One region of the Yoonia sp. R78084 genome, then DNA from elsewhere that is predicted to be linked to it. Evidence: riboswitches for the same ligand, from Rfam matches in the RefSeq annotation. Region 1 holds a riboswitch; the other holds the start of a gene.
What was found. Region 1 has a riboswitch for glycine ahead of gcvT (glycine cleavage system aminomethyltransferase GcvT). Riboswitches for the same ligand answer to the same signal wherever they lie in the genome.
Positions count from the first base shown of each region.

Region 2: it holds a riboswitch for glycine, as region 1 does, so the genes downstream of both, SJY29_RS17095 (D-amino acid dehydrogenase) here and gcvT (glycine cleavage system aminomethyltransferase GcvT) in region 1, are expected to answer to the same signal.

Region 1 covers NZ_CP138993.1:1,452,278-1,460,235, reverse strand. The annotation lists gene SJY29_RS07525 (tripartite tricarboxylate transporter permease) at 1-341, shown strand, start outside; gene SJY29_RS07520 (arylmalonate decarboxylase) at 401-1,183, shown strand; gene SJY29_RS07515 (M24 family metallopeptidase) at 1,180-2,334, shown strand; glycine riboswitch at 2,393-2,478, shown strand; gene gcvT (glycine cleavage system aminomethyltransferase GcvT) at 2,639-3,760, shown strand; gene gcvH (glycine cleavage system protein GcvH) at 3,776-4,135, shown strand; gene gcvP (aminomethyl-transferring glycine dehydrogenase) at 4,154-6,997, shown strand; gene SJY29_RS07495 (GNAT family N-acetyltransferase) at 7,165-7,692, shown strand; tRNA gene SJY29_RS07490 (tRNA-Ser) at 7,841-7,930, opposite strand.
Region 2 covers NZ_CP138993.1:3,399,089-3,407,046, forward strand. The annotation lists gene SJY29_RS17060 (peptidoglycan-binding protein) at 1-186, shown strand, start outside; gene SJY29_RS17065 (PPC domain-containing protein) at 264-1,457, opposite strand; gene ykgO (type B 50S ribosomal protein L36) at 1,670-1,795, opposite strand; tRNA gene SJY29_RS17075 (tRNA-Val) at 1,873-1,947, opposite strand; gene SJY29_RS17080 (N-formylglutamate amidohydrolase) at 2,102-2,965, shown strand; gene SJY29_RS17085 (phytanoyl-CoA dioxygenase family protein) at 2,972-4,153, opposite strand; gene SJY29_RS17090 (DNA polymerase IV) at 4,257-5,510, opposite strand; glycine riboswitch at 5,685-5,772, shown strand; gene SJY29_RS17095 (D-amino acid dehydrogenase) at 5,878-7,128, shown strand; gene SJY29_RS17100 (SPFH domain-containing protein) at 7,170-7,958, shown strand, end outside.

The DNA.
Region 1 (7,958 bases):
ACTACCTGATCCCCTTCATTCTGTTTTTTACGCTGATGGGGGCCTATATCGGGCAGAATAATGCGACCGAGCTCTTGATCCTTGTCGGCTTTGGTGTGGTCGCCACGATCCTGCGGTTTGCGGATTATCCGCTGGCACCGCTCCTGATCGGGTTCATCCTTGGCACGATGCTGGAAGACAACTTTGCGCGCTCCATGCAGCTTTATCAGGGGCTTGGCTTTATCCTTGAGCGTCCGATGACCTTGGGCCTGCTGGTTTTGGCCCTTCTGCTGGTGCTTTTGCCCAGTTTCCGTGCACGCCGTGCGCGCAAGCGGGCGGAAGGTGTCGCCGACGGCGATTGATTATAGCAGGCGCGCAGATTTCGTTTTGGAATCTGCGCGTGGCGACCTAACACTTGGGCATGATCCTGTCCAAACCCCGTACACCCGAAATGGACGCAGGCCGCCACCATCGCGCGCGGCTGGGGTTTATCCTGATGTCCACCGATCTGGCCTGTGAGGCCGATTGCATGGATATGGCCCCCGATGGTGTGGCCGTCCATTTCACCCGTTTGAAAACGGATGATCACACCACCAATGAAACGCTGGCGCGACACATTGACGATATGGCCGATGCCGCCTCGCGCCTGCAGCCCGATATGCGCCCCGAGGTGATCAGCTATTGTTGCACCTCCGGCTCGATTATCTGCGGCGAGGAAAGCGTCTTTCGCGAAATCCGCAAAGGTGCGCCATGGGCCCAGCCTATGTGCATCGTCACCGGTGTGATGGATGCGTTGCGTGAAGTGGGCGCGCAAAAGATCGTTGTCGGCACGCCCTATCTGGACGAGATCAACACCGCCGAGGCCGCTTATCTGGCGCAAGCGGGTTTTGACGTGCTGGATATTCAGGGTTTGCAACTGGCAACCGGCGTTGAATTCGGGCGCGTCACCCCCGGCTACTGGAAGCAGTTTGCGCTGGACCTCGACCGCCCGGATGCAGATGCGATTTTTCTGTCCTGCAGCGGCATCCGCGCGCTTGAGGTCGTCGACGAGATCGAACAGATCGTAGGTAAGCCGGTCATTACCTCAAATCAGGCGCAGTTCTGGTCGTGTTTGCGCAGGGCAGGGATCATGGATGAACTGCAGGGGTTCGGGCAGATTTTCAAACACAGCGGACGCGCGATATCAGGCACGTTGCCCGGATGACGGCGCCATCGACACGCGGGTTTCCGGAGGCGGAATATCGCACGCGTACAACCCGCGCACAGGAAAAGATGGCGGAGCAGGGACTTGAGGGCCTGTTGCTGATGACCGAAGCAGAGGTCACTTATTTCACCGGCTTTCAAACCCTGTTCTGGCAAAGTCCGACACGGCCATGGTTTGTTTTTGTGCCGCAAGCAGGCAAGCCCGTTACGATCATCCCGGAAATCGGTGCGGCTCTTATGCGTCAGACATGGGTGGATGACATCCGCACATGGTGCGCGCCTTGTCCTGCGGATGACGGGATCAGCTTGCTGACTGAGCTTTTGGCGCCTTGCACAAAGATCGGGGTCATGCTGGGCCACGAGACACACCTGCGCATGCCTTTGGCAGATTGGAACAGGTTGATGGCGGCATTGCCGGGCCTTCAGGTCACCGACGCGGGGCCGCTGGTGCAAGGCCTGCGGATGGTGAAATCCGACGCTGAGATTGCGAAACTTGCCCAGATCTGCGCGATCGGGTCTGCGACTTTTGCGCAGGTGCCCGCGTTTGCGCAAGAAGGCACGCCGCTCGATGCTGTGTTCCGCGAGTTTCGGCGCGCCGCATTGGCGCAGGGGGCCGATGGTGCGCCCTATGTGGTGGGGGCAGCGGCACAGGGGGGCTACGCGGATGTGATCTCGCCGCCGGACGGCATACCGCTGGCAAAGGGCGATATCCTGATGCTGGACAGTGGCATGGTCTGTGACGGCTACTATTGCGATTTTGATCGCAACTGGGCAATCGGGCGGGCCGATGACATGGCCAAACGCGCCTATGACGTGCTGTGGCGTGCGACCCAAGCAGGGATTGCCGCTGCGCGCCCCGGAACCACCTGTCAGGCCCTTTGTGCCGCAATGAACGCAGTGATCGCCGAGATACAGGACAGCGGGGGTGACATCGGTCGTTTGGGGCACGGATTAGGACTGCAACTGACCGAGCAACCCTCGCTCGCGGGCTTTGACACGACGGTCTTGCAAGAGAATATGGTCATCACATTGGAACCCTCTGTGTCTTACGGTGACGGGCTGATGATGGTGCATGAAGAGAACATCGTGGTGACACCCGCAGGGGGGCGTTTGCTGACGACCCGCGCCGCGCCGGAACTGCCGATCATTTAGAGGTTTCGCATGCATCGAATCTCTTGCGCGCAGGTCGGGAACGGGGCAAGTTGCGTCGCAATCGACGTCGGGAGAACCAACCCAGTTGGTGCCGAAGGAGCAACCGCCCCGGAAACTCTCAGGCCACAGGACCGACGTAGGTAAGAAGACTCTGGAGAGTGGCAGGTTGCTGCCCGCCGAAGGGATAGCAATCTCAGGCATCAGGACAGAGGGGGCATCACGCACGTCGGCATCCGCTGCCGTGCCAACGTGGTGCCGTTTGATCGCAAGATCGTGTCGGCCGGAAAGAAGGAACGGCTTGGCAATGTCTGATCTGCACCAAACCCCGCTACATGCGCTGCACCTTTCGCTGGGGGCAAAAATGGTGCCTTTTGCAGGCTACGACATGCCTGTCCAATATCCGATGGGCGTGCTGCAGGAACATCTGCACACGCGGGCAAAGGCAGGCCTGTTTGACGTCAGCCACATGGGGCAGGTGCGCGTGACGGGTGCCGATTACGCCAGTGCGGCTGCGGCACTGGAGCGGCTGATCCCCGTGGATATTCTGGGTCTGGCTGAAAACCGTCAGCGCTATGGGTTTTTCACCAATGCTGAGGGCGGCATCCGTGATGATCTGATGCTGGCGAACCGTGGCGATCATGTTTTCATCGTTGTGAACGCCGCCTGCAAAGCAGACGATATTGCCTATATGCAAGCCGAACTGACCGATGTGTCCGTGACCGAAATCACCGACCGCGCGCTTTTGGCGCTGCAAGGTCCGGCGGCAGAGGCTGTGCTGTCCACCCTCGATCCGCGTGCCGCTGATATGCGCTTTATGGATGTCGCGACGCTCACACTCGCAGGTGCGGAATGCTGGGTCTCGCGGTCGGGCTATACCGGCGAGGATGGCTATGAAATCTCGGTTCCTGCGGATCATGCGGTGGCCTTGGCAGAGGCGCTATTGGCGCATGACGATGTGGCCCCCATCGGGTTGGGCGCGCGCGACAGTCTACGCCTTGAAGCGGGTCTTTGCCTTTACGGACATGATATCGACGCAGGAACAAACCCTGCCGAGGCCGCCCTTGGGTGGGCGATCCAGAAGGTCCGCTGCGCAGGCGGCGCACGCGCTGGCGGGTTTGTCGGCGCGGAAGTCGTTTTGCCCGCCCTTTCAGAGGGTGTTGCGCGCAAACGTGTGGGCCTGCTCCCGCAAGGTCGCGCGCCGATGCGCGAAGGTGTGCCGCTTTTTGCCAGCGAGGACGCTGCCACTCCGGTTGGCACGATCACATCGGGCGGTTTCGGCCCGACCGTCGGCGCACCTGTCGCTATGGGCTATCTGCCCACGGACCTGTCTGCAACCGGCACCACCGTCTGGGGCGAATTGCGCGGCAAACGGCTGCCGCTGACCGTCGCTGCACTGCCCTTCACCCCTGCCAATTTCAAACGCTAACACTGGAGAGCCCCGATGAAATACACCGAAGAACATGAATGGCTGCGCCCTGAAGACGACCTGATTGTCGTGGGTATCACCGAGCACGCCACAACCCAACTGGGCGATATCGTCTTTGTCGAATTGCCCGAAGTAGGCGCGACCGTGACTAAGGACGACGAGATCGTGGTGATCGAAAGCGTCAAGGCCGCCTCTGATATCCTTGCGCCACTGGACGGTGAAATTGTCGAGGTCAACACAGCCCTTGCTGACAATCCCGCCCTCGCAAACGAGGATGCCATCGGGGATGGCTGGTTCTTCAAGATCAAGCCGTCCGACCCGTCACAGATGGACGAGTACATGGACGAAGCAGCCTATAACGCAATGATCGCCTGAACACGCGCGGAGCCTGACATGCCTTTTACCCCGACCGATTATCTGCCCTATGACTTTGCCAATCGCCGCCATATCGGACCCTCGCAGGCCGAAATGGCGCAGATGCTGCAAGTGGTCGGGGCAAAAGACCTTGATGCGCTGATTGATGACACATTGCCTGCCGCAATCCGGCAGAAAGACCCGCTGGACTTCGGCAAGCCGCTGTCCGAGGCAGAGTTGCTGCGCCGTATGAAAAAGACGGCGCAAAAGAACAAGGTGCTGACGTCTTTGATCGGGCAGGGGTATCATGGCACGGTCACGCCCCCCGCAATCCAGCGCAATATTTTCGAAAACCCTGCGTGGTACACCGCCTATACGCCCTACCAGCCCGAGATTTCACAGGGCCGGCTTGAGGCATTGTTGAACTTCCAGACGATGGTGTCTGATCTGACAGGCCTTGAGATTGCCAATGCGTCCCTGCTGGACGAGGCAACCGCCTGCGCCGAGGCGATGACCATGGCGCAGCGTCTCGCCAAGAGCAAAGCCAAGGCGTTCTTTGTCGACGAAAACTGCCATCCGCAAAACATCGCCGTCATCCAGACCCGCGCCGCACCTTTGGGGATCGCGGTGATCGTGGGTGATCCGGACACACTGGATGCCGCGGCGGTCTTTGGCGGGATCTTCCAGTTTCCCGGCACCCACGGGCATTTGCGTGATTTCACCGATCAGATTGCGGCCCTGCATGCCGAAAACGCCATTGGTGTGATTGCGGCTGATCCGCTGTCACTGACCCTATTCAAAGAACCGGGTGCGATGGGCGCCGATATCGCCGTCGGCAGTACCCAGCGGTTTGGCGTGCCCATTGGCTCTGGCGGCCCGCATGCGGCCTATATGGCGACGAAAAAGGCCTATGCACGGTCTATGCCGGGCCGCATTGTGGGTGTGTCGATCGACAGTCACGGCAACCGCGCCTACCGGCTGTCCTTGCAGACCCGCGAACAGCACATCCGCCGCGAAAAGGCGACGTCCAACGTGTGTACCGCACAGGCGCTTTTGGCGGTGATGGCAGGGTTCTATGCCGTTTTCCATGGCCCCGAGGGGTTGAAAGCCATTGCCCAACGCATTCACCGCAAAACCGCGCGGCTGGTTGAGGGGCTGAAAGACGCGGGCTTTGACGTGCGTCCTGCCACTTTCTTTGACACGGTGACGGTCGATGTGGGGCCCTTGCAGGCGGCCGTCATGGCCGCGGCGGTGAACGAAGGGATCAACCTGCGCGCGGTGGGCAAAACCCAGGTGGGGATCACGCTGGATGAACGCACACGGTCCGAGACAATCGAGGCCGTCTGGCGCGCGTTTGGCATCACGCGGGCGGACAAGGATTATACGCCGCATTATCACATGCCCGAAAAGCTGATCCGCACGTCCGACTATCTGACGCATCCTGTGTTCCACATGAACCGTGCCGAGACGGAAATGATGCGCTATATGCGCCGCCTTGCGGATCGTGATTTGGCGCTGGACCGTGCGATGATCCCGCTGGGGTCGTGCACGATGAAGCTGAATTCCGCCGCCGAGATGATGCCGGTCTCCTGGGACGAATTCGCGCTGCTGCACCCCTATGCGCCCCGCGATCAGGCCGAAGGCTATCACGAAATGATCGACGATCTGTCCGCGAAACTCTGTGATGTGACCGGCTATGACGCGATCTCGATGCAGCCCAATTCCGGCGCGCAGGGCGAATATGCGGGGCTCTTGACGATTGCGCGCTATCACGCTGAGCAGGGGCAGGGGCACCGCAATATCTGCCTGATCCCGATGTCCGCGCATGGCACGAACCCTGCCTCGGCGCAGATGGTGGGCTGGACTGTGGTGCCGATCAAATCAGCTGCGAACGGTGATATTGATCTGGACGATTTCCGCGCCAAAGCCGCACAGCACGCCGACAACCTCGCTGGATGCATGATCACCTATCCCTCGACCCATGGCGTGTTCGAGGAAACCGTGACCGAGGTTTGCAAGATTACCCATGACCATGGTGGTCAGGTCTATATCGACGGGGCCAATATGAACGCTATGGTCGGCCTGTCGCGCCCTGGTGATCTTGGGGGTGATGTCAGCCACCTGAACCTGCACAAAACCTTCTGCATTCCCCATGGCGGCGGTGGCCCCGGTATGGGACCGATCGGCGTGAAAACCCACCTGATCCCGCATCTGCCCGGTGATCCCAATGGCGGGACAGGGGCGGTGTCGGCGGCGGCCTACGGCTCGCCCTCGCTTTTGCCGATCTCTTGGGCCTATTGCCTGATGATGGGCGGTGAAGGGCTGACGCAGGCGACGCGCGTTGCGATCCTGAACGCCAATTACATCGCCAAGCGGCTCGAAGGGGCGTTTGATGTGCTCTACAAAGGGCCAACCGGCCGCGTGGCGCATGAATGTATCATCGACACACGCCCCTTTGCGGATAGCGCAGGTGTGACAGTAGATGATATCGCCAAGCGCCTGATCGACAACGGTTTTCACGCCCCCACGATGAGCTGGCCTGTGGCCGGAACGCTGATGGTGGAACCCACGGAATCCGAAACCAAGGCCGAGCTTGACCGGTTTTGTGATGCGATGCTGGCGATCCGCGCCGAGATTGCCCAGATCGAGAACGGGCAGATCGACGCGGTCAACAACCCGCTCAAGAACGCCCCGCACACAATGGAAGACCTCGTGCTGGACTGGGACCGGCCCTATTCACGCGAAGTGGGGTGCTTTCCGCCCGGTGCCTTCCGGATCGACAAATACTGGCCACCGGTCAACCGCGTCGACAATGTCTGGGGCGACCGCAACCTGACCTGCACCTGCCCGCCGATGACAGACTATCTGGAAGCGGCAGAGTAGGGGCGGCATCAGGATCACCTAGCCGTAAAGCGCCGGCAGCCAACGGATGGTGCGCCGGCGCTTTTGGGCAGGTTTGTGCAACAGCCTTGCTGGAATCCCTGCGTTGGATCACATTGCAGGGACAGCCAGCGCCGCCAAACGTGTTCGGCTGAATATGGAGCACTGCAATGCACGATATCACGATCGCACTATGCGAGAGCCTGCCGCCCAAGGACGAACTCGATGATATTTTGTCCCAGTACTATGCGCTCATCGTGGTCCGGATGCGGGAGATGGGGTTTGAGATTGATCCCGCTGCGCCAAAGAGTGCGCTTGCCGAGTTCTGGGCGCATGCGGACGATTATTTGCCTCCGAACGGCTGTCTTGTGGTTGCGCGTAAAGGTGATGGACAGATCGTTGGCTGTGGCATGATGAAGCGCCTCGATCATGACACAGGCGAGTTGAAACGGGTTTTTGTCACCCGGGATGCGCGGGGAACCGGCACCGGCAGAGCATTGATCGTGGCGCGGGAACAAGCGGCGCGCAACATGGGGTTAAAGCGTCTGGTGGCAGATACGCTCACACCCAATGTCGAGATGCGCAGTCTTTATCCCAAGCTTGGGTTTGTGGAATTGGATGAACCTATCGAGACCACGACCTATAAGGACCAGCCCATGCTGCGCCCGCATTTACATTATTTCGCGAAAGACCTGTGAGTGCAGCAAGCGGCTTGTGTCTTGCGTTGTGGTGATAGTCTTTGCCTGTATCCGGCTGACAATGCTACCTCGTAACGCTGAGCGCCCAAGGCTTCGGGTGCGCCGATTGTGATTGAGCAGGTCCTGCCCGATTAATCAAGCAACCGGATGGCGGAGAGACAGGGATTCGAACCCTGGGTAGGCTTGCACCCACAACGGTTTTCGAGACCGCCCCGTTCGACCACTCCGGCACCTCTCCGCGGGGGTCAGGGCGGGGTGTTACTGTG
Region 2 (7,958 bases), 1.5 Mb from region 1:
CTGCGTCGTTTGATCGAGAACCGGCTGCAGCAACTGGGGTTCAATCCGGGACAGGTCGATGGGCGGTTTGACAGCGATACGCGGCGTGCGATCGGGCGCTATCAGGCGCAGGGAAATCTGACATCGACGGGCTATCTGGATCAGGCGACGCTGGCGCGTCTGCTGGCTGATACCTTCGGCCGCTAGGCGTAAGCCGTGATTCTGGCAACGAAGTAGGGCGCCCCGCTTGCCGTGGGGCGCCCTTCTTTTCAGTCTTGCGCTCTTTAGTCTGCGCGCACGTATTTTTCGGCTACAAGCCGGACAAAGCCCTGGCTGCCCTCAAACAGGCGCACACCGATGATGTAGGTGCCTTCCTGCAAACGTACGGCAATCATGCTGTCCAGTCCGTCGCCATAATCGTCGTTGAGTCCGACCTGGCGGCCCAGATCATCATAGAGCACCAGCCAAGGGTCGCTGTTGCCGTTTGCGATGGCTTCGACCACCAAAAGGCCCGCGCCTTCAAAATCAAGGCTGAACCATGTGACATCTTCGGTTGCCTGTACGTCCTGGCGTGTGCGTGAGGTCAGCACGCCAAGATCGGTCACAGGGACGCTGCCGTCCAAAGGTGGTGCGGCCTCGCCTCGGGCATAGAGCGCCTGCAAGGCTTCTTCCGCATCATAAGGATTGATGGACAGGGTGATCGGCGCGCTGTCATCGCTGAGTGCTGTCACGCCAAGGCAATAGGTGCCAGCGGCCAAAGTGTCTGTGACATCAAGGCGGGAGTTCAAACCGTCATAGTCATCGTTTTCGTCAATGTATGTCTCGCCCGGACCGTAGAGGGTAATGACCGGATCGGCGGTTTCATTTTCCGCTGTAATCGTGATCGGCGTCTGACCGTCAAGTTCGAAGCTCCAGAACGGGACCTCTGCTGCCGAGGCCGAGACACTTTCACCGAGCGTGCCGAACGGCACGGCTGTGTCACAGCTGCCTGTTTGGGTGCTTGTCGGCGTGCTGATCCCTTCTGTCAGCGGTTCCTGTTCCTGACGGCCAATGCGGACGAATGCGGTCATCGGGCCGCCATCATAGCTGCGCAGAGACATGCAGTAGGTCCCTGCATCAAGCGAGGTTTCCGCACGGGAGGCGGCGTTACCGCCAGAATCATCATCGGAAAGAATGATATCGCCGGTACTGTTGAGCAGGTCGATGACCGGATCGCCCGACCCACGCCCTGCGGCCTCAACGCGGACATCTGTCGGGGCAGAGAGGGTGAAAAGGGACACATATTCATTGCCGCCCAGAACCAGCGCCATTTGTTCGCGGTAGGTTGTGGATGTGCTAATGTCCGAGGTGGCTTCATCGCCGCCGATCCACTGACCGTTGTTGCCAAAGCCGCCGCAGATGTCCTGGGCCAATGCCGGTGTTGCGGTGCCCAGCATGAGGGCTGCAATGGCAGATATTCTAAGTGTGGGGCGGGTCATGGAATAAAATCCTTTGTCTTCAAGAAAATTGGAGTGCCACAAAGTAGCGTGATGAAACGCAGTATGACTAGCGAATATTACAGGTCTACCAAGGCGTGATTGTGACTTTTCATCGGGTTTTTTGCAGATATTCTGATGAGATCGGCCTGTTGAAAAAGAAAAAGGGCCGCGCCAGCGGCACGACCCTTTTCCCAAATACTGCTTTCGCAGGTTCAGCCCTGACGGGCTTTGAACCGGCGTTGCGTCTTGTTGATAACATAGACGCGGCCCTTACGGCGCACGACGCGGCAATCGCGGTGGCGCTGCTTGAGCGAGCGGAGGGAGTTACGTACCTTCATGGGGTCGTTTCCTATCTGTCGCGGCGCGCGGACTGCGCCTTGGGTTACATTAACGGGCGGTAAGCCCGATGAATTCATGGTGGACGATACTGGGATCGAACCAGTGACCCCTTCGATGTCAACGAAGTGCTCTACCGCTGAGCTAATCATCCATGTCTTCTGCGTTTTGCAACACGTCCCATAACGAAATAGGACGCGGGCAATCCGCGTCAGTCGTGCGGTCTATAAAAGGAGTCGACAAAGGGATCAAGGGCTTTTGGTATTTTCCCGAAATGCGCTATCTGTTGTGCTGAAGGGACGAAAATATTGCTCAAAACGGCCTACACTCTGACCCGACCACAGGTGCGCACCACAAGCGTTGTCTTTGCGTCGCCCCATAGCGGACGCGATTATCCTGACGCGTTCTTGCGCCGGTCGGTTCTGAATGCAAGCGAGATCCGTTCGTCCGAGGACGCCTTTGTCGATCAGCTATTCGCAGCCGTGCCTGACCATGGCGCGCCGCTGTTGACGGCAACAGCGCCGCGCGCCTTTCTTGATCTGAACCGCGGTGTGGATGAACTTGATCAGGCCCTGATCGAAGGGGTGCGCCGCAACGCGCATAATCCGCGCATTGCCAGCGGGCTCGGGGTGATCCCGCGAGTTGTGGCCAATGGCCGCCAGATCTATCGCGGCAAACTCACACTGGCCGAGGCGCATCTGCGCATTGCGCAATACTGGCGTCCCTACCATGACCAGCTGCAGACCTTGCTGGATGAAAGCAATAACACCTATGGCGAGGCGATTTTAATTGATTGCCATTCCATGCCCCATGAAGCGCTGGAAAACGTAGGCCCTCCGGGCAGTGCGCGTCCTGATGTGGTTCTGGGTGACCGGTTTGGCTCTACCGCCGCGGCATCTGTTGTGGAGCAGGTGGAGGCCGCATTCACAAGCGCGGGTCTGCGGGTGGCGCGCAACATGCCGTTTGCGGGTGCTTTTATTACGCAACACTATGGCCGCCCGTCACGCCAGCAACACGCCATTCAGATCGAAATCGACCGCGCGCTTTATATGAACGAACGCACATTGGAGCTGAATGCAGACTTCGCGGCCTTTCAGGCGCTCTTGTCAGGTGTGATCGCCGAGATTGTCGATATTGGACGTGTTGCGGACCAAAAGGTTGCGGCGGAATAGCCGCGGTTAAGTTAGGCGCGCCATTTTCATATCGTCCAGACGTTTGCTGAAATCCTCCGGGCTGATGCCTGTCGACAAGGCACGCGCCATGAACGCGGCCTGTGTTTCTGGCGCAATTCCGTTTGCGGGTGGATCGCGGTCAAGGTTGGTCGGGAAAGAATAGCCTTCTGCAGTGGCCGATATCGCTGCTTTGAGTTCCGAGGGGCTCAATTTGCCATCTGCTATCGCTTGGGCAGCAAATGGGAACACCAGCCTGCACATTTTGTCGCGGTCAATCGTTTCCATCGCCCGCCCGAAGGCTGAGGAGACCTGCAAGAGATTGGCGAAACGATGGATATCCTTGCTGGTGTTCGCGCCTGCTGCGTGAAACAGCGCAGGGTTGAAAAACAAAGTGTCGCCTTTTGCGAGCGGCAGTTGGACGTAGCGTTCTTCAAACAAAGCCCTGAAATCGGGCCTGCGCCAAGCGGCATATCCCGGGCGGTAGGCCTGCGAGAAAGGAAGTAGTTTCGTCGGGCCGCTTTCCAGCGGCATGTCGCAATGCGCAACCGCCCCCTGAAGCGTGAGAACTGGGGAAATATCATGCACATGGGCGGGGTAGGACGCGCAGATTTCGGCGGTTTGAAAGCCCAGATGATAATCGCGATGCGCCTGCTGCGCGGCTCCGCCGGGATGGACGAGGTTCACTTGCGCGGTCATCTGGTAGTTGGGGCCAAGCCATGCCTCGCAAGCCGCATCAATCACGGTATTTGCGAAATAGTGGAGGAAGACATCGGGTGCCGCTTCGCAAAGTTTTTGCAGCGAATTCCAGACCCGATCATTCGCACCTGCCGCCGCGAAATGGTCCCCTGCGCCGCGCGCGCCCGCCTTTTCATCTGCAATGATCTGTTCGTAAACGCGGGTGGCCTGGTCCAGAACACTGGTGTCCGCATAGGTCTTTTTAAGGGCGATGACACCCGCACCTTGCCGCAGAACAAGCGCCCATTCTGCCAGGATTCGCTTACGGGTTCCCTGATCTTCAAGGGCAGGGCGGAGTGCTGCCATATCATAAACCGGAATATTCTTTTCGATGGCGGCGGCAAAAGGCACATCCGCGCCGTGTGTTGTCTGATCAATCAACGCGGTGAAATCCGCGATATCACAGGCATCGGGTTCATAATACGCGGCTGTGGTGTCAAAGATGCGGTTCAAATCGTGCCCTCCCGGTGTCTAAGCCTCTTGAGCGTAGCGGACATTGTTTTTTGTAAAAAGACAAATTCAGGCGGGGTAGGGTGGGTCAAGACCCACCTTACCCTTAACGCAGGGCGCGTCCTTTGATGATCGCATCCTTGCCAAACTTCGCGCGGATTCTGTCAGCTGCCTTTTCGGCATCGGCCCGTTTTTGCGCGCCGGGGTCGAGCAAATCACCTTCGCGGTCGGCGTCGGCAGCAGGGGTGATCTCGGACAGCCCCACCCCCAGCAGACGAAACGGCCCGCGTCCGCTGACCTGATCGAACAAGCCGCGCGCCGTGCGATAGATGGTATCGGCAATCTGGGTCGGGTGGCGCAGGCTTTGCCGTTTCGAGATCAGTTTGAAATCAGATGTTTTCAGTTTCAGCGTCACCACCCGCCCCGCTTTATCCTGCGCTTTGGCGCGTGCGCTGACCTTCTCGGCCATCCGCCACAGATGCCCATCCAGAATATCTACATTGCCGGTATCTTCGTTGAACGTCGTCTCGTTCGACAGCGTCTTTACAGGGCTATGGGATGAGATCCGCCGCCCGTCCTCGCCGCGCGCAAGGCTGTACAGCCGCTCACCCATGCCGCCAAAGCGGTCATGCAGATCCCGCCTGTCCCAGCGCAGAAGGTCGTCAAAGGTGCGAATGCCCGCACCCTCTAGGCTGGCCTGTGCGGCCGGCCCGATGCCCCAGATCAGGCGCACGGATTTGGGGCGCAGAAATGCGGTGGTTTCTGCCTTGCCGATAATCGAAAAGCCGCGTGGTTTGTCGAGGTCCGAGGCCACTTTGGCGAGGAATTTATTGTGCGACAGCCCGATTGATCCCGTCAGCCCCAATTCGTCTTTCATGCGTTTGACCAGACGCGCCAGCATGACCGCAGGGGGTGCGTGGTGCAGGCGTTCGGTGCCTGTAAGGTCCATGAATGCTTCATCCAGTGACAAGGGCTCAACCACCGGTGTCAGTTCATCCATCATCGCGCGGATGGCGCGTGAGGCCTCGGTGTAGGCCGGAAAGTTGGGGCGGACGACGACAGCCTCGGGGCAAAGCTTGAGCGCCTGAAACATCGGCATGGCAGATTTGACGCCCTTGATTCGCGCGACATAGCAAGCGGTCGATACAACGCCGCGCCGCCCGCCGCCGATGATCACGGGTTTATCTGCGAGATCCGGGTTGTCGCGCTTTTCCACCGAGGCATAAAAAGCATCGCAATCCATATGCGCGATGGTCAGGTCAAACAGCTCCGGGTGCCGCGTCACCCTTGGACTGCGGCATTGCGGACAACGGGACTCATTGTCGAATGTGGTCAGGCAATCGCGACAAAGTGCTGGCATGACGGCAGTGTAGAAGGGGCAGTATTCGGACACAACGGCTCTGCATCACTGATGCAAAGGTGCTGCCGCCGCCGGCATGGCGTCGCGAAAATATCACGGCGCAGGGGGCTGCAGGCCGAGCTAATATTTCCCATTGCGTTGCGCGCCGATCTGTCTATGAGTTTCCAATAGGAAACACGTCAACCGGGAGAGTCCGGTTTGGTCTGGCGCCGAAGGAGCAACCGCCCCGGTCACTCTCAGGCAAAAGGACCGGTTGGGGTGCAACACGCCGAAGAGAGACCTTGAGTGGTCCGCCGAAGGAGCAAGCCCGATTGGGCGAATCTCTCAGGTACAGCAGACGGCGGGGGCAGATGGTAGGGAGTTTACCATGCCTAAAGTTGCTGTATTGGGCGCCGGAATTACCGGCGTCACCACTGCTTATTCACTTCACACACGCGGATATGACGTGACCGTCTATGATCGCCAGCGCTATGCGGCGATGGAAACCAGCTTTGCCAATGGCGGGCAGCTCAGCGCGTCGAATGCGGAGGTCTGGAACCAATGGTCCACGGTTCTGAAGGGTATCAAATGGATGCTGCAACAGGATGCGCCTTTGTCGGTGAACCCGAGCCCCAGCTGGCATAAAATTAGCTGGATGGCGGCGTTTCTGGCCAATATTCCGCAATATAAAGCGAACACCGTCGCAACCGCGCGGATGGCGGTGACGGCGCGTGCAGGTCTGGCGGAAATGGCTGATCATGCCGGGATTGATTTTGATTTCACGCCGGCGGGGATTTTGCATTTCTACAAAACCGAAAAAGACTTTGCCCATGCGCGCAAGGTGACTGCGCTTTTGGCCCAAGGCGGATTGGCGCGGCGCGAATTGAGTGCAGAGGAAACCCTTGCCAAAGAGCCTACGTTGCGCGGCGATATTCTGGGCGGGTTCTGGACCGAAAGCGACAGCACAGGCGATATCCACAAATTTACGGTCGGTCTGGCAGCGTGGCTGCGCCAGCAGGGTGTGCAGTTTGAAATGGGCAATGCGGTCGGCGATGTTGCGGCGGATGCGGATGGCGTGACGGTGCGGGCACGGACTGAGCAGCGTTTTGATGCGGTGGTTGTTTCGGCGGGCGTTGCGTCACGAGGTTTTGCAAAGAAACTGGGCGACCGCGTGAATGTGTATCCGGTGAAGGGCTATTCCATCACCGTAAACCTGCCGGATGCACAATCTCAGGCGGCGGCACCAACGGTGTCGCTGTTGGATGACAAGGCCAAGATCGTCACTTCGCGCTTGGGGCGTGACCGGTTCCGCATTGCAGGCACGGCGGAATTCAACGGCGAGAACCGCGATATCCGTGCGGATCGTGTGAAACCGCTGGTGCAGTGGTGCGAGGCGCATTTCCCTGATGTCAGCACGGAAAACGTCGTGCCTTGGGCGGGGCTGCGCCCGATGATGCCCAATATGATGCCGCGTGTCGGTGCCGGGCGTCATCCGCGTGTTTTCTATAATACCGGGCACGGGCACCTTGGCTGGACCCTTTCGGCGGCAACGTCCGATCTCGTTGCAAGTGCGGTACAGTCGCGTGTTTTCGCGCCCAAATCGCACAGTATGCAACAGCATACATTGAAATCAGCATAGCAGCTACTTATCTATCCTTCATAATTATGAGGGATAGATACATGCCTATTGAAGACCTTTTTTCCGAGTTTCTGGGCCAAAATGTGCTTTGGCTACTTCTGGCGGTGTTTATCATCGTCTGCATCATGGCGGGTGTCCGCATCGTGCCGCAGTCGGAGAAATTCGTCGTCGAACGGTTGGGGCGTTTGCGCGCGGTCCTAGGGCCCGGGATCAACTTTATTGTGCCGTTTCTGGATCGTGTCCGGCACAAGGTCTCCATCCTCGAGCGTCAATTGCCGTCAATGAATCAGGATGCGATCACATCGGACAACGTGCTGGTACAGGTCGAAACATCGGTATTTTACCGCATCATCGAGCCTGAAAAGACCGTCTACCGGATCCGTGATGTTGATGGTGCGATCTCGACCACTGTTGCGGGCATCGTGCGGTCGGAAATCGGCCGCATGGAACTGGATCAGGTACAGGCGAACCGTTCGAGCCTGATTGAAGCGGTCCGCACCCAAGTGGCCCAGCAGGTTGATGACTGGGGCATCGAAGTGACCCGCGCCGAGATTCTCGATGTAAATCTGGATCAGGCAACCCGTGAAGCGATGCTGCAACAGCTGAACGCGGAACGTGCGCGTCGTGCGCAGGTGACCGAAGCCGAGGGTAAAAAGCGGGCGGTTGAGCTACAATCGGATGCGGAACTTTATGCCGCCGAGCAGGAAGCCAAGGCGCGCCGTATTCTGGCTGATGCCGAAGCCTACGCGACGCAGGTTGTTGCCGTGGCGATTGCGGAAAATGGTTTGGAGGCGGCGCAGTATCAGGTTGCCCTCAAGCAGGTTGAAGCC